One region of the Streptomyces sp. NPDC001843 genome, then DNA from elsewhere that is predicted to be linked to it. Evidence: riboswitches for the same ligand, from Rfam matches in the RefSeq annotation. Region 1 holds a riboswitch; each other region holds the start of a gene.
What was found. A riboswitch is a leader RNA that binds a small molecule or an ion and turns the genes downstream of it on or off. The one in region 1 is predicted to bind cyclic di-AMP.
Positions count from the first base shown of each region.

Region 2: it holds a riboswitch for cyclic di-AMP, as region 1 does, so the genes downstream of both, ACFYZQ_RS23840 (transglycosylase family protein) here and ACFYZQ_RS35410 (M23 family metallopeptidase) in region 1, are expected to answer to the same signal.
Region 3: it holds a riboswitch for cyclic di-AMP, as region 1 does, so the genes downstream of both, ACFYZQ_RS19230 (M23 family metallopeptidase) here and ACFYZQ_RS35410 (M23 family metallopeptidase) in region 1, are expected to answer to the same signal.

Region 1 covers NZ_JBIATQ010000019.1:97,697-104,341, reverse strand. Annotated here, with positions in the region: gene ACFYZQ_RS35415 (aldo/keto reductase) at 1-567, opposite strand, end outside; gene ACFYZQ_RS35410 (M23 family metallopeptidase) at 668-1,699, opposite strand; cyclic di-AMP (ydaO/yuaA leader) riboswitch at 1,711-1,877, opposite strand; tRNA gene ACFYZQ_RS35405 (tRNA-Met) at 2,172-2,245, opposite strand; gene ACFYZQ_RS35400 (dihydrofolate reductase family protein) at 2,301-3,431, opposite strand; gene ACFYZQ_RS35395 (MarR family winged helix-turn-helix transcriptional regulator) at 3,526-4,044, shown strand; gene ribA (GTP cyclohydrolase II) at 4,195-4,836, shown strand; gene ACFYZQ_RS35385 (FAD-dependent oxidoreductase) at 5,183-6,645, opposite strand, start outside.
Region 2 covers NZ_JBIATQ010000009.1:268,894-275,538, reverse strand. Annotated here, with positions in the region: gene eno (phosphopyruvate hydratase) at 36-1,337, opposite strand; gene ACFYZQ_RS23840 (transglycosylase family protein) at 1,655-2,359, opposite strand; cyclic di-AMP (ydaO/yuaA leader) riboswitch at 2,364-2,548, opposite strand; gene ACFYZQ_RS23835 (transglycosylase family protein) at 2,738-3,775, opposite strand; gene ACFYZQ_RS23830 (cytochrome P450) at 3,921-5,219, opposite strand; gene ACFYZQ_RS23825 (hypothetical protein) at 5,443-5,706, opposite strand; partial or broken gene ACFYZQ_RS23820 (transposase) at 5,809-6,212, shown strand; gene ACFYZQ_RS23815 (GNAT family N-acetyltransferase) at 6,209-6,645, shown strand, end outside.
Region 3 covers NZ_JBIATQ010000007.1:116,136-122,780, forward strand. Annotated here, with positions in the region: gene ACFYZQ_RS19215 (DNA topoisomerase (ATP-hydrolyzing) subunit A) at 1-1,294, opposite strand, end outside; gene ACFYZQ_RS19220 (M16 family metallopeptidase) at 1,627-3,039, shown strand; gene ACFYZQ_RS19225 (M16 family metallopeptidase) at 3,036-4,424, shown strand; cyclic di-AMP (ydaO/yuaA leader) riboswitch at 4,673-4,834, shown strand; gene ACFYZQ_RS19230 (M23 family metallopeptidase) at 4,848-5,618, shown strand; gene ACFYZQ_RS19235 (GntR family transcriptional regulator) at 5,842-6,537, shown strand.

The DNA of each region.
Region 1 (6,645 bases):
GCGCGAGACCAGGTTGTAGTGCGGCTGGAGCGCCACGTACCGGGCGAGGCCCTCCCGCTCGGAGAAGTCCAGGGACTCCTGGAGGCGCTCGGGGGTGATGTTGGAGGCCGCGATGTAGCGGACCTTGCCCGCCCGGACCAGTTCGTCGAGCGCCCCGATGATCTCCTCGACGGGGACCTCGGTCTTGTCGAAGTGGGTGTAGTACAGGTCGATGTGGTCGGTCCCGAGACGGCGCAGGGACGCGTCGGCCGCGGCCTTGATGTTGTCGGCGGTCAGGCCCTGGTACTTCGGGTGCTGGCTGACCTTGGTGGCGATGACGACGTCGGAGCGGTTGCCGCGGGCCTTCACCCAGTTGCCGATGATGGTCTCGGACTCACCGCCCTCGTTGCCGTCGACCCACGCCGAGTAGGAGTCGGCGGTGTCGACGAAGTTGCCGCCGGCGGCCGTGTAGGCGTCCAGGACGGCGAAGGACTGGGCCTCGTCGGCGGTCCAGCCGAAGACGTTGCCGCCGAGGGAGAGCGGGAAGACCTCGAGGTCGGAAGGGCCGAGCTTGCGAAGAGAAGTCATGCTTCGCTTCAACAACCGGATCGGCGGCCCGCATTCCGCTCGGCGGTGACGGGCACCTCGTGGATGCGTCGGGTGCCCGTCAGCGGTTGTCGGATGCCCGTCAGGGGTTGAGGCCCTTGCCGTGCAGCCACGCCATCGGGTCGATGCCGGTGGGCTGGCCGTCGGGGTGGACCTCGAGGTGGAGGTGCGGGCCGGTGACGTTGCCGGTGGCGCCGACGCGGCCGATGACCTCACCGGTGCCGACCTTCTGGCCGACCTTCACGTTGATCGAGGACTGGTGGCAGAACCACAGCTCGGTGCCGTCGTCGAGGGTGAGGATCGTGCGGTAGCCGTAGGCGCCGGCCCAGCCCGCCTCGGTGATCGTGCCGCTGTGGATGGCCTTGATGAGCGTGCCGGTCGGCGCCGCGAAGTCGAGGCCGGTGTGATAGCCGGAGGACCACATGGCGCCGGGCTGGCCGAAGGTGCCGGTGAGCGTGTACGAGGAGGTCGGCAGCGTGTACTGCGCGGCCAGCTTGGCGAGGCGGTCGGCCTCGGCCTGCTTCTTGACGGCGGCCTCGGCCTTCTCCTTGGCGGCGGCGGCCTTGACCGCGGCCTCCTGCTCCGCCTTGGCGGCCGCGTCGGCGGACTGCTTCCCGGCGGCGGCCACGGCGGCGGCGGTGGCCTTGCCGTCGACCTGGCTCTTCTGCAGCTCGGCCTGGGCCATGATCCGGTTGCGCAGGGCCTCGCCGGCGTCGGTGCTGCCCTGGTCGCTGTCGGCGGTTGCCACGCCGACGTCGGTCAGGCTGGCCGCGGTGGCCTTCGCGCTGTCCGTGTCATCGCCCAGCAGGGAGGTGACGGAGGAGACGTCGGGCAGGGATATGGACACCGGCGGCTTGCCGGTGTTGGCGCTGGCGATGCCGCCCGCGCCGACGGCGGCGATGACGCCGACGCCCAGGACGGTGGAGCTGCGGGCGAGTCCCCCGCCGCGCTGCTTGGTGACCCGGTGCCGGCCGCGCTCCGGGCGGAGGGACTCCGCGGTGGGGTTCCACTCCTCCCAGGGGCCCTCGTCGGTGCGGTACTCGCCGTAGCCGAATGTGTCGGTGCGCCGGCTCGGCACGAACGGGGCTGTGGGGGCAGGCGGGTTGGACGCCACTCGGGCGTGCTCCTTTCCTTCCGTAACGCCTACCGGGTTAGCTGACGGGTTCGGAGCAGGAAGGTCTCCTACGCGCGTATACCGGCCGTGAACTCGACGAGTTCACAACGGCATTCGCGTGATTCACCCCAAAGTGGTGGTTCCCCGGTTCCCTTTCGGGATTCGGCGCGTGCGCACGGAGCCGCCTCGGGTGACGGCTGGGACGACCGCGCTGCGTTATCGAACGTTAATGGGCCTACCCGTCAGTTTCCAAGAGATCTGGCTTGATCATTAGCGTTTTCACAGAAGGACTTACGCACCAAGGCCGGTGAAAACCGGGCGAGTTGACCACTGTTCGGATACCGACGGGACCGGATACCGACGGGAACCGCCGGGTACTGCCCGGGGCTGCCGCGGACTGCCGGGGGCTACCGCGGCGCGAAAACGCTCAGGGCCGGAATCCCTGTGCTGGATTCCGGCCCTGAGCCTTCAGTAGCGGGGACAGGATTTGAACCTGCGACCTCTGGGTTATGAGCCCAGCGAGCTACCGAGCTGCTCCACCCCGCGTCGTTGTGTCACCAGTGTACGTCATCCGCGGGACAGGTCGCACACGGCTTTCCGTTCAGCCCGGCAAGTGCCGGTTCGGCACCTTCGCCGCCGCCTCGTACTCGGGCACGACGACCACGTCCACGCCCCCGGCCGCCAGCACGCCACTCCCGTCGGCCCCGGTGACGAAGGTGTCCGGCTCCCGCCATGCCGTGACCACCCGCCGCACCCCCGCGTCGAGGATCAACCGGGCACACGGCGCCGGCCGGGAGGCCCGCCGGGCGCACGGTTCGAGGCTGCTGTACACCGTGGCGCCGGCCAGCCGGGGGTCGTCGGGCCGGATCCTGGCCAGCGCCGCCTCCTCCGCGTGGACCACCGGGTCACCGCCTTCGCGCGAGTGGCCGCGCGCGAGCTCCGTGCCGTCGGCGGCCACGACCACCGCCCCGACGCTGAACGCCGTCTCCGAGGGCGGGCACAGCGCGGCCAGCTCGCAGGCGATCCGCAGCCAGTGGCGGTCGGCGGGGGCGGCCGAGGGGCCGGTGCCGGGCGCGGTCGGCTCGTAGCGCATCAGGACGACGTCCTCGATACGGCGGGTCTCCAGCAGCCGCAGGCGGCCGAACTGGTAGCCACCGGGTCCGAAGAGGCGGGGGGCGGCCGGGTCGCCGACCAGGAGGGGGGCCAGGACGAGCTGCAGTTCGTCGGCCAGGCCCTGCCGGAGCAGCTGGGTGTGGACGGTGCCGCCGCCCTCGACCATCAGGCGGCGCACCCCGCGCCCCGCGTAGAGGTGTTCGAGCAGTGCGGGCCAGTCGAGGTCGGGGCCCAGCGGGACGACGTCGGCCGCGAGGGACAGGGCGCGGGCCCGCTCGGCGCCCTCGTCCGTGGTGTACACCACCTTCTCGCCGCCGGTGTGCCAGAAGTTCGCGGCCGGGTCCAGGTCGCCGGAGCCGCTGACGGTGACCTTGAGGGGGTACTCCGCCTGCCCGGCGGCGAGCCGGGACGCCCGGCGCTCGGGCGAGTTGACCAGCAGGCGCGGATTGTCGGCGCGGATGGTGCCGGCGCCGACCAGGATCGCGTCGACGGACGCCCGTACCTCGTCGACCCGGTCGAAGTCGGCCGGGCTGGACAGCAGCAGCCGGTCGGGGCCGGTGTCGTCGAGGTACCCGTCGAGGGACACGGCGGCGGACAGCAGGACGTACGGACGGGGCATCGACGCGCTCTCTTCGGGAGGCGGGCGGGTGTGGATCCGGATCCGGCGAATCCGGGATCTTGGTTCAAGTTTGAAACAAACTTACACTGGTGGCATGACGACCCGCTGGCTCACCCCCGAGGAGCAGCGCGCCTGGCGCGCATACGTGGCCGCGACCCATCTCCTGGAGGACGCGCTGGACCGGCAGCTCCAGCACGACGCGGGCATGCCCCACCTTTACTACTCCATCCTGGCCACCCTTTCCGAGGCGCCGGAGCGCCGGCTGCGGATGACCGACCTCGCCGAGGCGCTGAAGATCACCCGGAGCCGGCTGACCTACGCGGTGACGCGGCTGGAGAAGGACGCACTGGTGCGGCGCGAGAACTGCCGGTGGGACAAGCGGGGCAGCATCGCCGCCCTGACGGACGAGGGGATGGCCGTGCTGGAGCGCACGGCGCCGGGCCACGTCGAGACCGTAAGGGCGTCGCTCTTCGACCACCTCACACCCGAGCAGGTGGAGCAGCTCGAGGAGATCTGCGGGGGGATCGTGCGGGCGCTCCAGGGCGACGGGACGGTCCGGCCCGCACCCGACGAGGTGCCCTGGCGGCGCCGGTCCTCCCCTCCCTGTTCCTGACCGGCCCTTCCTGTACCTGACCGGGGCCCCGGCGACCGGGCCGCGAATACCTGTTGCTTCAAAATTGAAGCAGTAGTAGGGTCCCCGGCGTGGAACTGCTTCAAATCTGAAGCAGAGCCCGGCCCTGACCACCGGACCCGGAGAACCCGCATGCCCGACACCCCCGCCGCCACCCCGCGCGCCCGCGTCCGGGTACCGCTGCGCTTCCACGACGGCTACAGCGTCGACGCCGACCTCGTGACCTTCCACGGCCTGACCGACGGCCAGGAGCACGTGGCCGTCGTCCTCGGCAGCCCCGCCCCCGGCACCGTCCCGCTCGTCCGCCTGCACTCCGAGTGCCTGACCGGGGACGTCTTCGGCTCGGCCCGCTGCGACTGCGGCCCCCAACTGCGCGAGGCGGTCGAACGCATCGCCGACCGCGGCGGCGTCCTGCTCTACCTCCGTCAGGAGGGCCGCGGCATCGGCCTCTACAACAAGCTCGACGCGTACGCCCTGCAGGACCAGGGCCTCGACACGTACGAGGCCAACGCCGCGCTCGGTCTGCCGGAGGACGCCCGCGACTACACGGCGGCCGCCCAGATGCTCCGCGCGCTCGGCATCGCGGAGCTGGACCTGCTCTCCAACAACCCCGACAAGGCCGACCAGTTGCGCGGCCTGGGCATCGACGTGCGGGACCGGGTTCCCACGGGGGTCTTCACCACCGCCCACAACGTGCACTACCTGCGGGCCAAGGTGCTGCAGACCCAGCACACCCTGCCGCTCGCGGAGCTGACGGAACTCGGCGTGGGCTGAGTGGGCCACCGGCGCGGCCGGTTCCGGCCGCCCGCAGCGGCCTCGGCCGGTCCGCCTCCGTCAGCTCTCGCGGTGTCCACCTCGCTGAGCGGCGTACGCACACCGGCGCGTGCAGCAGACGCGACCCGACGCCCACGGAGCGCTCCGCCCGCCCGACGGCTTCCCGAACCCGGCCCCGGGCCTCCCCGGCACGGGGGGCGCGTCGGTGAGGACGAGCACCGGCAGACGGGTCCGACGCAACGGAGCATGCGCCCCTCGCGCCCGTCACGGACACCCGACCACCTGCCCCGCCCACGACAGCCCGCCGCCGCAGCCCAGCAGCAGCACCGGTGAGCCGGAGGGGAGTTCACCGCGTTCCGTGAGCCGCAGCCAAAGCGAGGACACCGGCCCAGTCACGGGCGGAGCGACGGGCTGCGACGTATCCGTCCGGACGGACGAGGACGAGTTCGTCGCCGACGACGCCGTAGGCGCGGTGGGCGTGGCCGTCGGTGTCGATCACGGTGTCGGCGCCGGTGGCTTCCGGGCGGGTGGTCACACGGAACACCCGGAGCCCCGCCGGTTCCTGTCCGTGAGCCAGGGGCGGCGCGTCGGGGCCGAAGGACAGCAGCGTCCAGTGCGGGCCGCGCTGCAGGTCGAAAAGGCGGACGGACTTGCCGGTGGCGGCGTCCCGGCAGGAGGCGTCAGGGGCGCGGCCGCCCGCGCCGGGGCCGTCGGAGAGCGGGCTGCCCGGGTAGGCGATGCTCAGGCCGGTGGTGAAGTCGCCGGTCAGGCCGCGCTGGACGGACGATCCATCACCGTCACCGGCCGCCGCCATGACGGCGTTGAGACGGGCGGTGCTGTCGCCGAGGACGGCCTGGGCAACGGGCCGGCGCTCCTGCTCGTAGGTGTCGAGCAGAATCGGATCGGCGCCGTCGAGGGCGGCCGCGAGTTTCCAGCCCAGGTTGTAGGCGTCCTGGATGCCGGTGTTCATGCCCTGGCCCCCCGCGGGCGAGTGGATGTGCGCCGCGTCCCCGGCGAGGAGGATCCGCCCGGCGCGATAGCGGTCGGCCAGACAGACGTTGATCTTGTAGAGGGAGAGCCAGTCGGCGTCGGTGATGCGTACGCCGGGTACGCCGGCGCGGGTGTCGAAGATACGGCGGAACAGCTCCAGGGACGGCTCCTCGGGTTCGGCGAGGCCGGCGGGGACGGACGCCTGGAACTGCCACAGGTCGGTGCCGGGCAGCGGGAAGAGCGAGAGAATGCCGTGCTCCTGGCTCGTCCACAGGTGTTGACAGTGCCGTGGGAGCCCGTCGACGCGGACGTCGCCGAGGTGCCAGCGCTGCCCGGGGAGGGAGACGCCGTGCAGCGCGATGCCGGCCTGCTTGCGGACGGTGCTGCGGCCGCCGTCCGCGCCGACGGCATACCGGGCGCGTACCGTCCGCTCACCCTCCGCGGTGCGTACGGCCGCGGTGACGCCGTTGTCGTCCTGGTGGAGGCCGGTCACCGTGGCGCCCCACTCGACGGCGCCGCCGAGCTCGGCCAGACGGTCGCGCAGAATCTGCTCGAACTTCGGCTGGGAGAGCCAGACCGGCGGGTAGGGGGCGTCGGGGGTGGGCGTCCCGGCTGCGACCTCCACGGCCTCCGAGACGACGCGGTCGCCGTCGTAGCGGCGGGTCGGGATGTTGACCGCCCCCTCCGTCAGGACGCGTTCGATGACGCCGAGGTCGTCGGCGACCTCCAGCGCGCGGGGCTGGATGGTCTTGGCGCGGGAGGCCGTTCTCGGGTGCTCGGCCCGCTCGACGAGGTGGAAGGTGACGCCGCGCCGGGCGA
Region 2 (6,645 bases), on a different contig from region 1:
TACGTACGACTGGCTGTCGCTTGACCCTGGCGGGGTCAGCCCTTGGAGATCGCGCCCTTGAACCGCGGGAACGCGCTGCGGCCCGCGTACACCGCCGCGTCGTCGAGGATCTCCTCGATGCGCAGCAGCTGGTTGTACTTGGCGACGCGCTCGGAGCGGGCCGGGGCGCCGGTCTTGATCTGGCCGCAGTTGGTGGCGACGGCGAGGTCGGCGATGGTGACGTCCTCGGTCTCACCCGAGCGGTGCGACATCATGCACTTGAAGCCGTTGCGCTGGGCCAGCTCGACGGCGTCCAGGGTCTCGGTCAGCGAGCCGATCTGGTTGACCTTGACCAGCAGGGCGTTGGCGGTGCCCTCCTCGATGCCGCGGGCCAGGCGCTCCGGGTTGGTGACGAACAGGTCGTCGCCGACCAGCTGGACCTTGTCGCCGAGCTTGTCGGTGATGACCTTCCAGCCGGCCCAGTCGTCCTCGAACAGCGGGTCCTCGATGGAGACCAGCGGGTAGGAGGCGACGAGCTCCTCGTAGTACTCCGTCATCTCGGCGGCGGAGCGGGACTTGCCCTCGAACTCGTACGTGCCGTCCTTGTAGAACTCGGACGCGGCGACGTCGAGCGCGAGCGCGATCTGCTCGCCCGGGACGTAGCCGGCCTGCTTGATCGCCTCGAGGATGAGGTCGAGGGCGGCGCGGTTGGACTCCAGGTTCGGGGCGAAGCCGCCCTCGTCACCGAGGCCCGTGGACAGGCCCTTGGCCTTCAGGACCTTCTTCAGGGTGTGGTAGACCTCGGCACCCCAGCGCAGCGCCTCGGAGAAGGACTCCGCGCCGATCGGGGCGATCATGAACTCCTGGATGTCCACGTTGGAGTCGGCGTGCGAGCCGCCGTTCAGGATGTTCATCATCGGCACCGGCAGCAGGTGCGCGTTCGGGCCGCCCAGGTAGCGGAAGAGGGGGAGGTCGCTGGCCTCGGAGGCGGCGTGGGCGACGGCGAGCGAGACGCCGAGGATGGCGTTGGCGCCGAGCGAGCCCTTGTTGTCGGTTGCGTCCAGGTCGAACATCGCCTGGTCGATCAGGCGCTGCTCGGTGGCGTCGTAGCCGACCAGCTCCGGGCCGATCTGCTCGATGACGGCGAGGACGGCCTTCTCCACGCCCTTGCCGAGGTAGCGGTTCGGGTCACCGTCGCGGAGCTCGATGGCCTCGAAGGCGCCCGTGGAGGCGCCGGACGGGACGGCGGCACGACCCGTGCTGCCGTCGTCGAGGCCGACCTCGACCTCGACCGTGGGGTTGCCTCGGGAGTCCAGGATTTCCCGGGCTACGACGACGTCGATGGACGGCACGAGCATCTCCTTCTTGGATGTGACGCTGGAAGTGCGGGGCTGTCTGCCTTGCGGCTGGGCCTTGCGACTAGAGCCTAACCGTCCCCGGGGCGTCGGCAGCCGACCGACCGCCCCGTGGACACGGTGACCGTACACATTGTTCCTTGTCGGAACAAAGGGTGGGGTGAAGAGAAACCCCGGGGGAACGAAAAACCCCGCCCCGGTGCGTACGGGGGAACACGCACCGGAGCGGGGAGCCCGTGAGGGCGGGGGCGACCCTTACCTGGCCCCCACTATGGGAGCCAGGGTTATGAGGGCGCTGTGGTTCGGGTAAGGACCAGGTGTCACTTGAGGTGCAGCTGCTGGCCCGGGTAGATGACGTTGGCGTCGTCGATGATGTCCTTGTTCAGCTGGAACAGCTTCTCCCAGCCGCCGGCGACGTGGTGCTTCGCGGCGATCGAGCTGAGGGTGTCACCCGTGACGACCTTGTACTCGCCGTCGCCCTTCTCGACCTTCTTGCCGGTCGGGGTGGTGACGGTCTTCTTGGGCGTCGACCGCACCTCGGAGCGGTTGGCCGCCTGCTGGTCGGTCGAGCGGGTGGTGGTGCCGTTCGACGAGGAGCCGGCGGAGCTCGACGAGCTGCTGGAGCTGCTGGAGCTGCTGGAGCCGCTATAGGTGGCGCCGGACAGCCCCTTGCCGCAGACCGGCCAGGCGCCCTTGCCCTGCGCGGCGAGGACCTTCTCGGCGATCTCGATCTGCTGGGACTTGCTGGCCTGGTTGGCCTGCGGGGCGTACTTGGTGCCGCCGTACGCGGCCCAGGTGGAGGCGGAGAACTGCAAACCGCCGTAGTAGCCGTTGCCGGTGTTGATGGACCAGTTACCGCCGGACTCGCACTGGGCGACCGAGTCCCACTCGGAGGCAGTGGCGGCGGAGGCGCTGCCGGACGCCATCAGCGGGGCGGCGACGGCGGCGCCGGTGACACCGGCGACAGCGATGGCGCGGACGGCCTTGGACGGACGACGGTGCTTGCCCTTGCCGGAAAACAGCATGGATCGATCCCCTCACCGACGCCTGCGAGGTGAGCTGTCGGGTTCGGGCCGGTTGAGTTGCCCGGCCGCACCTCGCGTGGTTCTCGTGCGAGACGCGGCTCCACCCCTAGCCGTTTCCGTCGGTCTGTCGACCTCCGGACCCGGCGCCTACCTTGGGTCCCCCGCTCCTGCCTACGGCGCTTGACGCGACGACTGTTCCCGGGCAGCCGCTGGCAGGATTCGGCGTTGCGGCAGCCGGGGCTCGCGTTGGCGAGCGGTCATGACCGTAGACATGCGATCCGCCGGATTTCAAAGACGATCAGGGCTTCTGAGACTCATCCCACACTTTCACCAAACCGGACAATCAAGCCTAAAACGGGGCGTCAACTACCCCTGTTTTCAACCGTTTTCGGCGCTGAGTTCCAACGTCTGACCGGGGGCGATGTTGTTCGGGTCGGTGCCGATGGCGTCCTTGTTGGCGGAGTAGAGCGCCCGCCATCCACCCTCGAGGTCGAGGGAGTCGGCGATGGAGGCCAGGGTGTCGCCGGCGTGGACGGTGTAGTCACGTGCGGCGTGACGGCCGGAAGAGGGAGCCGTCTGGCTTTTTGTCACGTTTTCCTCCGCACTGCCGCCTCGATGGCGGCCACCGCTGATAGCCCCGGTGTCGACGAGGCTCCAGGAACCTCCCGTCTGCCATGAATTGTCCGAGTCGTCGACCTCGGGGGTCGACGCGGACGAACCGCTGGCGCCCTGCGAGTTCCCGGAGCCGGAAGATGTCGACTTGTCCGGCTTGCCGGAACCGGAGGAGCTGTCCGCGGCGCCGGTCCCCTTGCTCGAGCCCGGCGAGGGCGAGGGTTCCGACGAGGGGCCGGAATCGGACGACCCGGATGAACCGGACGCGGAATTCGAGGAATCGGCGGAATTCCCGGAAGGCGCGGACCCCTTGGAACCGGATGATTCAGATGAACCGGATGAACCAGATGAGCCGGTTGAATGGGAGGAGTTGCCGGAATCGGATGATCCGGAGTCTCCGACACCCGTGTCGACGTCCACCGAACCGGAATTCGACGTGAGACCGGAAAGCAGGGCACAGGTGGCCCAGGGCTTGGTGCCCAGGTCGGCGAGGATCTTTTCGGCGACCGCGATCTGCTGCGAGCGGCTGGCCTCTTCGGGGCTGGAGGCGTACTCGAGGCCGCCGTGGTTGTCCCAGTCGTCCTGGGAGATCTGCAGGCCGCCGTAGTAGCCGTTGCCGGTGTTGGCGCTCCAGGAGCCGCCGCTCTCGCACTCTGCGACCTTGTCCCAGGTGGTCCCGTCGGCCGCGTTCGCGGCGGATGCGCCCATCAGCGGGATGGCGATTGCGGAGCCGGTCACTCCGGCCGCGACGAGGAGAGCCGGAGCCTGACGGGGGCGACGGTGGCGACCGTTCCCGGAGAGCATGCGGTGACCTTTCGCAAGACAGCAGTGACCCAGCGCGGCGAATACCGTGAGGCACCGCGCTGACGAGTGAACGTATCGGCAGACGATCACTTGTCACAAGTTAATGCCGCGCAGATCACGTGAAGATCACAGAGTTGAACGCCGGTCACTTTTTGTGGTGGCCGCCCTGCTTTTCAGCCGATTGCGGGGCGGGTGTGAACTCCACGGGCAAGGTGCGCAGTCCACGCATGATGAGTCCGCCGCGCCAGCGCAAATCGGTTTCTTCCACCGCGAGTCGGAGGTCGGGGACACGGGTGAGGAGGGTGGCGAGCGCGGTCTGGGCCTCCAGCCGGGCGAGCGGGGCGCCGAGGCAGTAGTGGATGCCGTGGCCGTAGCCGAGGTGCTGATTGTCACGGCGTGTGAGGTCGAGGACGTCCGGGTCGGCGAACCGCTCGGGATCCCGGTCCGCCGCCGCCAGCACCACGAGGACGGGGTCGCCGGGTGCGATGTCCTGTCCGCCGATGGTGAGGGGCCGGGTGGCGAACCGCCAGGTGGCCAGTTCCACCGGGCCGTCGTAGCGCAGGAGTTCCTCGACCCCGGTCTCCAGGAGGCCCCGTTCGCCGCGTTCGAGGGAGGTCTGCAGCCGCTGCCGCTGTCCGGGGTGGGTGAGCAGGGCGTAGGTGCCGTTGCCGATCAGGTTGACCGTGGTCTCGAAACCGGCGAACAGGAGGATGAAGGCCATGGCGGCGGCCTCGTTCTCGGTGAGGTGCTCACCGTGGTCGGAGGCGCGGATGAGACCGGAGATGAGGTCCTCGCCCGGTGCCGGCTCGGCCGGGAGCGCCTCCCTTTTCTTGTGGATCAGCTCGGCGAGGTAGCCCCGCATCTTCTTCACCGACCGCGCCACCCCGCCACGCGGGCCTCCGCCGTGCCGGATCATCATCCCCGCCCAGTCCCGGAAGTCGTCCTGGTCCTCTGCCGGGACGCCGAGCAGGTCGCAGATGGCGTAGATGGGGAGCGGGAAGGCGAACTCGTGGATGAGGTCGGCGGAGCCCTTCGTGACGAACCGGTCGATGAGGTGGTCGGTCAACTGCTGCACGCGGGGGGCGAACTCGGCGACACGGCGAGGTGTGAAGGCCTTGGAGACGAGTCTGCGCAGCCGGGTGTGGTCCGGCGGGTCGATGTTGAGCAGATGCGTCATCAGCTCGGCCTTGCGTTCACCGGGGATCCCGGTCTTGCCCTTGGCGTGCTCCGGCTCGTCGTGGTGCGCCGGGTTCTTGGACAGCCGCTGGTCGGCCAGGGCCTGCTTGGCGTCGGCGTACCGGGTGACCAGCCAGGCCTCCACCCCGCTGGGGAGGGTCGTCCGGCGCACGGGCTCTGTGTCGCGGAGCTGCGCATACGTGGGGTAGGGGTTCGCCGCGAACTCCCACGAGAAGAGTTCGGGTAGGCGAGGCTCGTCATGGTGCATGGCCTGACCCTATGCAGCGATCCGCAGCGCACCTCTATATAGGGAACCAGCAGACGAAAGCTCCCTCCGCCTCGGGGGGAAACGGAGGGTCATCGTCCGCCCCGAGCAGTCCAAGCGTGGTGGACCTGACTCAGGTCACTAGCAGAGGGCCGGCCTCACCCGGCACCGGACACCTCCGCTGCGCCCACCGCGAGCCAGGCGCACGGGCGCCCAGTCCGTGGGTCTATGGGGTTTCTGCCTCAGGCTTGTCGTTGTACTGCGGGAGGAAGCGCCAACCCGTCCGCCGGACAACGCGGTAGCGGTCGTGTCTAGGGTTTGGCTTGAAGTGCTCGCGGGCCCATGTCTGGGCTTCACTGATGGGGTCAATGCCTACGAAGTCAATGCAGGACGCGCACTCAACCCACCGCCGGAACGGGAGGTTGTCGACGACGAGCCGGTCACCCACTTCCACTTCCGGGACCGCGTAGCTCCTCACTTCGGACGTCACGCAGTCGCCTCCCCGAGTGATGTCGCGCCATCTCGACACGCAGGTCCGACGCTTTCGACGGGTTGTAGCTCGGGTCGTCAGGGTCTTCCGCACTGGCGATCGGGTGCGACGAAAGCGATGCAGGAGATCTACAACGCCGAGGGCCGCGCCCACGCCGAGAAGGCCATCGAGGCGTTCGCGCGCACCTACGGCGCGAAGTGGCCCAAGGCCGTCGCCAAGATCACCGACGACCGGGAGGAGCTGCTGGCGTTCTACGACTTCCCGGCCAAGCACTGGATCCACCTGCGGACCACGAAGCCGATCGAGTCGACGTTCTCCACGGTCAAGCTCCGCACCAAGGTCACGCGCGGCGCCGGCAGCCCGGCCACAGCCCTCGCGATGGTGTTCAAGCTCGTCGAATCCGCTGGCGCGCGATCACCGGAGCCCACCTGGTGCCACTGGTCCGTGCGGGCGCCCAGTTCGAGAACGGCGCCCTGGTCGAGCGTTCTGAGAGGATCACAGCATGACCGGTCAACGCCACGCCGTCACCGAATCCCACCAATCCATTGCCGAACCGGTCCGGCTCGACCTGTCCGATCCCGACACCCTGCGTCATCTGCGGGACCTTCAGCGGGCCTCCTATGAGGTCGAAGCCCGGCTTATCGGCTTCGACGGCATCCCGCCCCTGCACGAGTCCCTTGAGCAGTTGCGCGCATGTGACGAGTCCTTCCTCGGGGTTCGCGACGAGTTGCGACTGGTCGGAGCGGTCGCCTGGACCCGCTTGCCGAACGGGGCTCTGGACATCTGCCGCCTCGTGGTCCATCCCGTCGCGCATCGTCGCGGCGTCGCAACGGCACTGCTCGACGCTCTGGACTCGATCGAGCCCGCGGAACTGACCGTAGTCTCCACCGGAACCGCCAACCTACCCGCGGTCGCGCTCTACCGTCGGCGCGGATTCAT
Region 3 (6,645 bases), on a different contig from region 1:
GGACCTCGCTCAGCGAGAAGTGCTCCATCAGGCGCTCCTTCGCCTGCGCGGAGTTCTCGCTGGAGCGGATCAGCCGGATGACCTCGTCGATGTCAACCAGGGCCGTGAGCAGGCCCTCCACCAGGTGCAGGCGGTCGCGGCGCTTGCCGCGGCGGAACTCGCTGCGCCGCCGCACGACGTCGAAGCGGTGGTCGAGGTAGACCTCCAGCAGCTCCTTCAGGCCCAGGGTGAGCGGCTGGCCGTCGACCAGGCAGACGTTGTTGATACCGAAGGACTCCTCCATCGGCGTCAGCTTGTACAGCTGCTCCAGGACGGCCTCCGGGACGAAGCCGTTCTTGATCTCGATGACCAGGCGCAGGCCGTGCTCGCGGTCGGTGAGGTCCTTGACGTCGGCGATGCCCTGCAGCTTCTTCGAACCGACCAGGTCCTTGATCTTGGCGATCACCTTCTCCGGGCCGACGGTGAAGGGCAGCTCCGTCACGACCAGGCCCTTGCGGCGCGCGGTGACGGTCTCCACCGCCACCGTGGCGCGGATCTTGAAGGTGCCGCGGCCCGTCTCGTACGCGTCCCGGACGCCGTCCAGGCCGACGATCCGGCCGCCGGTGGGCAGGTCGGGGCCCGGGACGTGCCGCATCAGGGCGTCGAGGTCGGCGTTCGGGTGCCTGATCAGATGGCGGGCGGCCGCGACGACCTCGCGCAGGTTGTGCGGCGGCATGTTGGTGGCCATGCCGACCGCGATCCCGGAGGCGCCGTTGACCAGCAGGTTCGGGAAGGCGGCGGGGAGGGCGAGCGGCTCCCGCTCCTGGCCGTCGTAGTTGGGGACGAAGTCGACCGTGTCCTCGTCGATCGACTCGGTCATCAGGCTGGTCGCCGCGGCCATCCGGCACTCGGTGTACCGCATGGCGGCCGGCGGGTCGTCGTTGCCCAGCGAGCCGAAGTTGCCGTGGCCGTCCACCAGGGGCACGCGCATGGAGAAGGGCTGCGCCATGCGCACCAGCGCGTCGTAGATCGACGCGTCGCCGTGCGGGTGGAGCTTGCCCATGACGTCGCCGACGACGCGGGCGCACTTCACGTACCCGCGCTCGGGACGCAGGCCCATCTCGTTCATCTGGTAGACGATGCGGCGGTGCACGGGCTTGAGTCCGTCGCGGGCGTCCGGCAGGGCACGCGAGTAGATGACCGAGTACGCGTACTCGAGGTAGGAGCCACGCATCTCGTCCACGACGTCGATGTCGAGGATCCTCTCCTCGTACGAGTCGTCGGGCGGCGGGGTCTTCGTGCTGCGGCGGGCCATCGCTGCCGGCTCCTCTTTTCTGGTCGCTCGCCTACGGGTCGCTCACCCTTCGGCTCGCTCTTGCTGAAGCGATTGACGGGATATGACGCTGACCATTGTGGACCGCGGCACTGACAGCGCGGGCCGTGACCCGGTGCCGGGCGGTCCGGTCCGGCCACCGGGGGAGTACCGGACAGGCCCCGTCCGCGGCAGGGCTGCCCGCAGGCTACGCGATCCGCTGTCGGCGTACGTCTCGCGGGAACTTCGCCCGGCGTGCGCACGCTTGCATATGGTGGCAGGACCGGCAGGAACACCGCGGTTTCACGACCGCCTCCGCGAGCGAAGGGACGTACATGCCCATGGGTCACACGACCACGGCCGAGGCAGGCTCCGGGGGCCTGACAGCGACCGAGCACCGGCTGGCCAACGGTCTGCGCGTGGTGCTCTCCGAGGACCACCTGACCCCCGTCGCGGCGGTCTGCCTCTGGTACGACGTCGGCTCCCGCCACGAGGTCAAGGGACGTACCGGTCTGGCTCACCTCTTCGAGCACCTGATGTTCCAGGGCTCCGGGCAGGTGAAGGGCAACGGTCACTTCGAACTGGTGCAGGGCGCCGGCGGCTCGCTGAACGGCACCACCAGTTTCGAACGCACCAACTACTTCGAGACCATGCCCGCCCACCAGCTCGAGCTCGCGCTCTGGCTGGAGGCCGACCGCATGGGCTCGCTGCTGACCGCCCTCGACGACGAGTCCATGGAGAACCAGCGGGACGTCGTCAAGAACGAGCGCCGGCAGCGCTACGACAACGTCCCGTACGGCACCGCGTTCGAGAAGCTGACCGCCCTGGCCTATCCCGAAGGCCACCCGTACCACCACACGCCGATCGGCTCCATGGCGGACCTGGACGCGGCGACGCTGGAGGACGCGCGCGCGTTCTTCCGCACCTACTACGCGCCGAACAACGCCGTCCTCTCCGTCGTCGGGGACATCGACCCCCAGCAGACCCTCGCCTGGATCGAGCGGTACTTCGGCTCCATCCCCTCCCACGACGGCAAGCCCCAGCCGCGCGACGGCTCGCTGCCGGAGGTCATCGGCGAGCAGCTGCGTGAGGTCGTCGTGGAGGAGGTCCCGGCGCGCGCCCTGATGGCCGCCTACCGGCTCCCGCACGACGGTACGCGCGCGTGCGACGCGGCCGACCTGGCGCTCACCGTCCTCGGCGGCGGCGAGTCCTCCCGCCTCTACAACCGGCTCGTACGACGGGACCGCACGGCGGTCACGGCCGGGTTCGGGCTGCTGCGGCTGGCCGGGGCGCCCTCCCTGGGGTGGCTGGACGTGAAGACCTCCGGCGACGTCGAGGTGCCGGTCATCGAGAGCGCGATCGACGAGGAGCTCGCCCGGTTCGCCGAAGAGGGCCCCACGCCCGAGGAGATGGAGCGCGCCCAGGCCCAGTTGGAGCGCGAGTGGCTGGACCGGCTGGGCACGGTCGCTGGCCGCGCCGACGAACTGTGCCGGTACGCGGTCCTCTTCGGCGACCCGCAGCTCGCCCTCACGGCCGTCCAGCGTGTCCTCGAGGTGACCCCCGAGGAGGTCCAGGAGGTCGCCAAGGCCCGCCTGCGCCCCGACAACCGCGCGGTGCTCGTCTACGAGCCGGTCTCCGCGGAGGCCGCCGAGGAGACCGAGGACGTGGACGTACCCGAGGACCCGGAGTCCGAGGCCACCGTGGAAGCGGACGCCGACCAGAACGCGAACGAGGAGGCCGGCAAGTGAGCGAGCTCGCCGCTATGGAGTTCCACCCGCAGCCCCAGGCGGGCGAGGCCAGGCCGTGGGCGTTCCCGGCCCCCGAGCGCGGCGCGCTCGACAACGGCCTGACCGTCCTGCGCTGCCACCGCCCCGGCCAGCAGGTCGTCGCCGTCGAGGTGCTCCTGGACGCGCCCCTGGACGCCGAGCCGGCCGGCCTGGACGGCGTCGCCACGATCATGGCCCGGGCCTTCTCCGAGGGCACCGACAAGCACTCGGCCGAGGAGTTCGCCGCCGAGCTCGAGCGGGCGGGCGCCACGCTCGACGCGCACGCCGACCACCCCGGCGTCCGCCTCAGCCTGGAGGTCCCGGCCTCCCGCCTGGCCAAGGGGCTCGGGCTGCTGGCCGACGCGCTCAGGGCGCCCGCGTTCGCCGACGGCGAGGTCGAGCGGCTGGTGCGCAACCGCCTCGACGAGATCCCGCACGAGCTGGCCAACCCCTCCCGCCGCGCCGCCAAGGAGCTGTCGCGGCAGCTCTTCCCGGCGACCTCGCGCATGTCCCGGCCGCGCCAGGGCACCGAGGACACCGTCGCCAAGATCGACTCGGCGGCCGTCCGCGCCTTCTACGACCGGCACGTGCGGCCCGCCACCGCCACCGCCGTGGTGGTCGGTGACCTGACCGGCATCGATCTGGACGCGCTGCTCGGCGAGACCCTGGGCGTCTGGCAGGGCTCCTTGGCCCAGCCCCGCCCGGTGCCGCCGGTGACCGCCGACGACACCGGACGCGTCGTCATCGTCGACCGTCCGGGCGCCGTCCAGACCCAGCTGCTCATCGGCCGTGTCGGCCCCGACCGGCACGACCGGGTGTGGCCCGCCCAGGTGCTCGGCACCTACTGCCTCGGCGGCACCCTCACCTCCCGCCTGGACCGTGTGCTGCGCGAGGAGAAGGGCTACACCTACGGCGTGCGCGCGTTCGGCCAGGTCCTGAGGTCCGGCCCCGAGGGCGAGGGCGCCTCGATGCTCGCCATCAGCGGCTCGGTGGACACCCCGAACACCGGTCCCGCGCTGCAGGACCTGTGGACGGTGCTGCGCACGCTCGCCGCGGAGGGGCTCACCGACGCGGAGCGCGACGTGGCCGTGCAGAACCTCGTCGGGGTGGCGCCGCTGAAGTACGAGACGGCGGCCGCCGTGGCGAGCACGCTGGCCGACCAGGTCGAGCAGCACCTGCCCGACGACTTCCAGGCGACGCTGTACCGGCAGCTCGCCGCGACCGGCACGGTGGAGGCCACCGCGGCGGTCGTCAACGCCTTCCCGGTGGACCGGCTGGTGACGGTCCTGGTCGGAGACGCGGCACAGATCAAGGAGCCGGTCGAGGCGCTCGGCGTCGGCGAGGTCTCCGTCGTGGCCGCCGAGTAACCGGCAAGGCCGGCAAGCCCGGCAGCCGTGCGACAGCGGCACGCGCGCGTGGGGCCCTGGTGACCGATGGATCGCCAGGGTCCCGCGGTGTTTCCGAAGTCTCTGCAGGATGTCCGAATTGGGGCAGAGGTTGCCTGTCTGCCCTGTGGGATGCGCTACAAAAACCGTGTTGCGTTTGAGGATTGAAAGGTGCGCCGCTTAGCGTCATCCGGGCTGTTCGTCAGGCATCGCGCCGCATCCGCGGCACCGGACAGTCATCGCCGAGTCCCCGTACGGCGCGAGCCAGGGGAGCCGGGGACCCACCGTCCCTTGGGGTGAATCGGACGCCCGCGCACACCGCGAGGGGGCCCGTAGGAGACCTTCCTGCTCCGAACCCGTCAGCTAACCCGGTAGGCGAGAAGGAAGGAAAGGACCAGCCACTTCATGGCGTTCACCCGCGCCACCGGGAAGCACCGCCGTCCCAGCCGGATGCACCGCACCACCGCCCGCGCCGCGGGCGTCGCGGCCCTCGCCACCACGGGCGCCATCGGCACCCTCGCCGCTCCGGCGCTCGCCGCCGAGCCCGCGCCCGCACCCGAGCAGACCGCCCTCACCCCGGTCATCACCATCAGCGACTCGGTGCCCCAGCAGATCGACGCCCAGGCCGACGCCCAGAAGGAGGCCGCCGAGCGGAAGGCGGCCGAGGAGGCCGCGCGCAAGAAGGCCGCCGAGCAGGCGCAGAAGGCGCGCGAGGCGGCCCAGGAGGCCAAGGCGCGGGCGGCCCGTGCGGCCGAGCGCAAGCGGCTGAACGCGTTCGTCGCGCCGATCACCGGCTCGTACGTCTCCACCGGCTACCAGGCCAGCAGCTCCCTGTGGTCGTCCGGCTCGCACACCGGTATCGACTTCCACGCCGCGAGCGGCACCGCCGTCCACGCGGTCGGCTCCGGCACCGTGGTGTCCACCGGCTGGGGCGGGGCGTACGGCAACGAGATCGTGATCAAGATGGCCGACGGCATGTACACCCAGTACGGCCATCTGTCGTCCATCGGTGTCTCGGTCGGCCAGAAGGTCACCCCGGGCCAGCAGATCGGTCTGTCCGGCTCGACCGGCAACACCACCGGGCCGCACCTCCACTTCGAGGCCCGCACCGGCCCCGACTACGGTTCGGACGTCGACCCCATCGCCTACCTCCGCAAGCACGGCGTGAACGTCTGACCCGGGATCGCCCCCCCAAGATCCCCCAAGCTCCACCCCCCACCCGAAGCCCCGGCCCCACAGCCGGGGCTTTCGTGGTTTCCGCGCCTCCGTGCAGGCCTCCGCTGTCCAAAAAAACTCCATGGATTCCGACCCGCCGTCGGAAATTCCCGCCCATTGCAATAGAGTCACGGAACGGGCGCCAATCGGCGGCGTTTCACGGGGATTATTGGCGGAGGTCGGTATGCGTATTCCGGCGCACTCGGTATGCACGGCGATCCGGGACGACATCGTGGCCGGTGTCTACGAGCGCGGCGGCCGGCTCACCGAGGAACTCCTCGCCCGCCGCTACGGCGTCTCGCGCGTCCCCGTCCGCGAGGCCCTGCGCACCCTGGAGGCCGAGGGCTTCGTGGTGACCCGGCGGCACGCGGGCGCGTGCGTCGCCGAACCGACCGAGCAGGAGGCCGCCGACCTGCTGGAGATGCGCGTGCTGATGGAGCCGCTCGGCGCCGCCCGCGCCGCCCAGCGGCGCACGGAGGCCCACCTCAAGGTGCTGCGCGGCCTGGTGAGACTGGGGCAGGAGCGGGCCCGCAGGGGCAGCAGCGAGGATCTGCGCTCCCTGGGCGGCTGGTTCCACGAGACGCTCGCCCAGGCGTCCGGCAGCCACGCACTGACCTCCGTGCTCACCCAGCTGCGGCACAAGATCGCCTGGATGTACGCGGTGGAGGCACCCGCCGACCCGGTGGAGTCCTGGGCGGAGCACGGCGCCATCGTGGACGCGGTGGCGCGCGGCGACGGCGAGCGCGCGCGGGCGATCACGGCGCTGCACACCGAGCGGGCGACGGCCGCCCACCGGCTGCGTTTCCCGGGTACCGCCGACCGCCCGGAACGTGTGAGGACTTCGCAACAAGCCGTAAACATGTCGAGCCTGCGGCATTAACACGGGCGCCGTATACAAAGAAGGGTAATTCGGCGAGGTGTATTTCCCCCTGCCCGAATTCGTGGTGCGCTCCGGAATTCCCGGAGAAACGGCGGAGCCGCGCCGCCC